Regions from separate parts of the Desulfosporosinus acidiphilus SJ4 genome, predicted to be linked through region 2. Evidence: riboswitches for the same ligand, from Rfam matches in the RefSeq annotation. Region 2 holds a riboswitch; the other holds the start of a gene.
The links. Region 2 has a riboswitch for cobalamin ahead of DESACI_RS11580 (bifunctional cobalt-precorrin-7 (C(5))-methyltransferase/cobalt-precorrin-6B (C(15))-methyltransferase). Riboswitches for the same ligand answer to the same signal wherever they lie in the genome.
Positions count from the first base shown of each region.

Region 1 (2,450 bases), 1.0 Mb from region 2:
CCGACAATCTCTGTGGAACAGGATATCGTCAAATGGAATTTCAAAATGAATCAAACCAGCTTAGGAGTCATAAGACTTGCAGGCATGAGCCAAGTTGATACTGCATTGGCCATTGCTAATGCAAACTACACTGGGAAGCTCTCTAATGTTGTACTAGCCACGGCAGAGAACTATCCTGATGCCTTAGCCGGAAGTGTCCTAGCCTACAAGCTGAATGCACCTATATTATTAGTGGGAAGTTCAGATGCTGACCAGGAAAAGGTATTGGACTACATGAAGTCAAATCTTGACCCGGCAGGAACAGTCTATATCATAGGAGGCACGGCGGTCGTCAGCAGTGCCATGGAAGGTAAAGTAACAGCGAGTGGTTTCGCCGATATCACCAGATTAGGTGGAAATGACAGATATGATACTTGCGTTAAAATTGCAGATCAATTACAGGTCAAGAACGGAACACCCATTGTACTGGCCTATGGAGAAAACTATCCGGACGCTCTGTCCATCAGCAGTATTGCAGCGGAAATGCAGTATCCCATACTCCTAGTCCAAAAAGACGGACTCAGTGATGCCGTCAAAAATGAAATAGCCACTATTAAACCCAGCAAAGTTTATATTATCGGAGGAGAAGGGGTTATCAGCTCGGCGGTGGAAAGTCAGGTAGACCAGATCACCTCATTAGACAAAACAAATATCGTAAGAATTGCTGGACAGGACCGCTACGATACCTCCCTGGCCGTGGGCCAATACTTTAACTTGGCAAGGCAAAGCGTTTGTATCGCTACAGGCAACAACTTTCCGGATGCCTTAGCTGGAAGTGTCTATGCAGCTAACCACAACACCTCGATTATTCTGGCAGACGGAAGTCTTTCCGATCAAGTTGTGAATTATCTGAAAGGAAAAAAACTGATCGGGGCGACTATATTTGGGGGAGAGGCCGTCGTGAGTAAAGAGATTGAACAGCAGCTTGGTCAGTTGATAGGGAAATATTTTTAACTCAGAAAACCGTTTAATCTTAACTTGACTTTTAGTGAGATTTTGGTAAACTCAGAATTATAAATTAATATTTGCTTTTAGGTGCCCCAATAAGGGGAGAATAGGGAAACCGGTGAAAACCCGGTACGGACCCACCACTGTAGAGACGAGTCCTCGCTAATCCACTGGCATATGCTGGGAAGGAGCGTTAAGGGCGATTGAGTCTGAGTCAGGAGACCTGCCTAAGAGAGAGGCTATCGACTATAGAATAGCGGCGGCGATGACGGCAAAGTCCCGACCACAACTAACAATTGTGGCGGGACTTTATTTTTTAACAAAATTTAGGGAGGAGTTTAAAGATGACTACACTGAAGAAAATTCATGGCCTTGACAATCTCAAAAAAGCGGATATCCAACAACTTGAGGCTGCTTTACAAGAGCTTACGAATGGAATTGAAAAACTCGATCAAGAGTCTATCTCAGGCATGCAAAAACGACTGGATGCTAAGATAAAGCCTCTTAGGAGTTTAGGTGTCTTGGAGGATATTTCCCAACAACTTGCAGGAATCCAACGCACTTCTCAACCGGAAATCAAGGGAAAAGCAGTACTTCTTATGGCCGGAGATCATGGAGTTGTAGCTGAAGGAGTCAGTGCTGCCCCTCAAGAAATTACTGCACAAATGTTCTATTCTTACTTAAATGGCGAGGCAGGTATCAATGTCCTTGCTCGAAATAGCGGAGCTAAAGTTATCTGTACCGACATAGGCATTGCCTTACCCTTAGATCCCCCTGAACTTATGGCCAACCGTGTCAAAAACGGAACAGGAAATATAGCCCATGGCCCGGCAATGACAAAGCAAGAGGCTCTTCTCGCTCTTCTCACCGGTGCAAAAGTTGCTGCAGAGGCAATTGACTCTGGAATCAATTTATTGGCAACAGGTGAAGTTGGTATCGGCAATACAACTCCCAGCGCTGCTTTAATTTCAGCTTTTACAGGCCATACGGTTGAGGAAGTTACAGGGCGCGGCACTGGATTAAAGGATGACGCCTTAAAGCATAAACAAGATGTAATCAAGCTGGCGATTCGGGTAAATGAGCCTGACCTTGCTGACCCTCTCGATACCCTTGCCAAAATCGGTGGATTGGAAATTGCTGCACTGGCAGGTGCAATCCTGGAAGCGGCCTACCAGCATGTACCCATTATTCTCGACGGTATTATCTCAACTGCTGCCGCACTTACAGCAGCTCAGATTGCTCCTCTCTCAGCTCTCTATATGATTTCTTCCCACAATTCAGAAGAACAAGGTCACCGGATAGCCCTCAAGCAACTTGGCCTCAAACCGAGGCTTGATTTTAACATGAGATTAGGTGAAGGTACAGGAGCTGCTCTCATGTTTCCGATGGTTGAAGCTGCTCTCAAGATCGCCGATGAAATGGCCACCTTCGAATCAGCAGGTGTAAGTACAGGAGACTTTTAA
Region 1 covers NC_018068.1:3,555,797-3,558,246, reverse strand. Annotated here, with positions in the region: gene DESACI_RS16265 (cell wall-binding repeat-containing protein) at 1-993, shown strand, start outside; cobalamin riboswitch at 1,056-1,232, shown strand; gene cobT (nicotinate-nucleotide--dimethylbenzimidazole phosphoribosyltransferase) at 1,332-2,450, shown strand.
Region 1: another riboswitch for cobalamin. It lies ahead of cobT (nicotinate-nucleotide--dimethylbenzimidazole phosphoribosyltransferase); the one in region 2 lies ahead of DESACI_RS11580 (bifunctional cobalt-precorrin-7 (C(5))-methyltransferase/cobalt-precorrin-6B (C(15))-methyltransferase).

Region 2 (2,450 bases):
ACTTTTAACCGTCTGAGAGTGGGAACCATCATGACTCTATTGAATGGAAAGCCGGTTGGTTGGGATAGGAATGCCCAGAAGATAATTGAAAGTCAGCAATGGAAATGGCCTTTTGAACCTTTTAATGGTAAGCCCTAGAATCGCTTAAAAACGATTTTAGGGCTTTCTTTGTCAATGGATAACGTTCTAAAGCAAGGTTTCAATATCATCTTGAGCTGGAGTTTCCGGAAATGAAGTTTCTGAAGATGGGGTTTCGGTAAGGGGTTCTGAAGGGCTTTCATTCTCTACTTCTGATTCGATGATCTCTTCAAGTGAGGACTGAACAACGTTCTTATAACCTAATTTTCGAGGTTTTATGTCCTGCCATAGAACATTGAGATCTTCTTTGATTTTCTTTCCTTTTTCCAAAAGATTCGTGCTTTTTTCTTTTATGGTTTCTGCTTGTTGAACAGTACAATCTTGGACATGATCGGCAATATTGACGGCTCTAGTCTGAATATCTTTACGTAATGCCTCTCCGCTCTTCGGCGAGACCATTAACCCGACAAACGCGCCGGCTACTCCGCCCACGAGGGCTGCAATGGCAACAGAACCTATGCTCGTTTTTTTAGCTATGGGCATAAATCATGAACTCCTTTCTTTGCACTTTATGCAAAATATATTATTCTAGAGGAGTTAGTGTAGTTCCTAATAATTGATGGTATAATATAACATATATGGTTAAAATATAATCATTATGTTTTGTTAAACCTAAACTGAAGTAAAAGAATAATTTAAGAATTAATTGATTAAATAGACGTTAAGCCTTACAATAAAAATCAGATTATCGTATCGTTGTTTGATTTTTAAACTGCTTGGGCAGATAAGTTTTCTTCAAAAAGAGGAATTTTGTATATATTTATAGAATACTTAGACAATAAAGCAGCCTCTTAATTTACTTAGTAACTTTCGAGATAATTTCATATCAAATACTTAAGGCTCCTCAGTCAATGAGGATCTGAAAGGGGAAGCCGGTGTAAATCCGGCGCGGTCCCGCCACTGTGAACAAGGAGTTCTCTCCCGTCCATTTAGATCTTGAAATGATGGAGAGAATGATGATTTGAAGCCAGAAAACCTTACTTAAGTAATTCACTGACCTACGAGCGATAGGTAATGTGTGTGTTTATTAAGGGTAAACCATACGAGCCGCTCAGGCTCTTTTTTAATACTATCAGAGAGAAACCTTCGGCTAACTGCAAAAAGAGTTTATACGTGCGAAGACAGTGTCTTGGAGCGTTAGCTAAGTTTTCTTTATTCTCTATATTTTTCTCACAGATCTGCCGTCGAGTTTTTGAGACAGCGATCCAACCACGGAAGAAGGGGAAGAAATGTTAAAGGTAATCGGAATTGGTCCCGGCAGGTCGGAATGGCTGCCACCGGCTGTTGGAGATCTTGTTAATCACTGTGATGTACTAATAGGAGGGTCACGAGCCCTTGAATTGTTTCCTGATTTTCCGGGCAGTCAACATTGTTTGTCCGGAGACCTTGACTCCAGCCTCACTGTGATTAAAGATGCTCTTCTGGAGAAGAAAGTCATTGGTGTTCTCGTCTCGGGTGACCCTGGGTTTTTCAGCCTGCTGCCAAGGTTAAAAAAAGAATTCCCCGAGGAACAGATGGATGTGTACCCCGGAATTAGTTCTCTTCAGTTTGCCTTTGCCAGAGCTGGTCTGCCTTGGCAAGAGGCTGACTTTGTCAGTGTTCATGGACGAGATCTGTCATTACTCCCCCCCAAACTAATTCGTCTGACAGCAGTATTGACCGGCGGGGCAAATACTCCCCAAAACGTTGCTCAATTCTATCTCGATTTGGGACAAAATCCGAATATTTCAGTAGGGAATGCTCTGGCTTATCCTGAAGAACTATGGCAATTAATGGATGCCCGTCATTTGGCCCAGGAAAAAGATTTATTGAAGAACGCGATTCTTATTCTGCATCCGGATTCAATGCATTCAACAGACCATCAGTTTGAGACTGCAGCAAATGTTGCCTCCAGGAGTCGGATAGGGATTCCTGACCAGGAATTTTTGCGGGGAAAAGTTCCTATGACCAAGTCGGAGATTAGAGTCCAAGTCCTCGCCAAGGCCCAAATTTCCAAAACCGATACGATCGTTGACATCGGCGCGGGCACCGGAAGTATCAGTATTGAAGCTGCAGGTTTAGCTCCTGAGGGAGTTGTTTATGCCATTGAAAATAATCCTGAAGCACAAGCTTTAATTGTCGCCAATCAGCAAAAGTTTGAAGTTTCGAATCTTCGCTTGATCCCCGGAACTGCTCCAGACGTTTTTGCTGAACTTCCCGCCGTTAATGTCTGTATTATTGGGGGAAGTAAGGGGCGAATGAAAGATATTTTGCGAATGGTACCCCTCCTTGAGGGGGGAAGGGTTGTAATAACAGCTGTAACTCTCGAAACC
Region 2 covers NC_018068.1:2,539,560-2,542,009, forward strand. Annotated here, with positions in the region: gene cbiD (cobalt-precorrin-5B (C(1))-methyltransferase CbiD) at 1-138, shown strand, start outside; gene DESACI_RS23095 (YtxH domain-containing protein) at 187-621, opposite strand; cobalamin riboswitch at 959-1,136, shown strand; gene DESACI_RS11580 (bifunctional cobalt-precorrin-7 (C(5))-methyltransferase/cobalt-precorrin-6B (C(15))-methyltransferase) at 1,368-2,450, shown strand, end outside.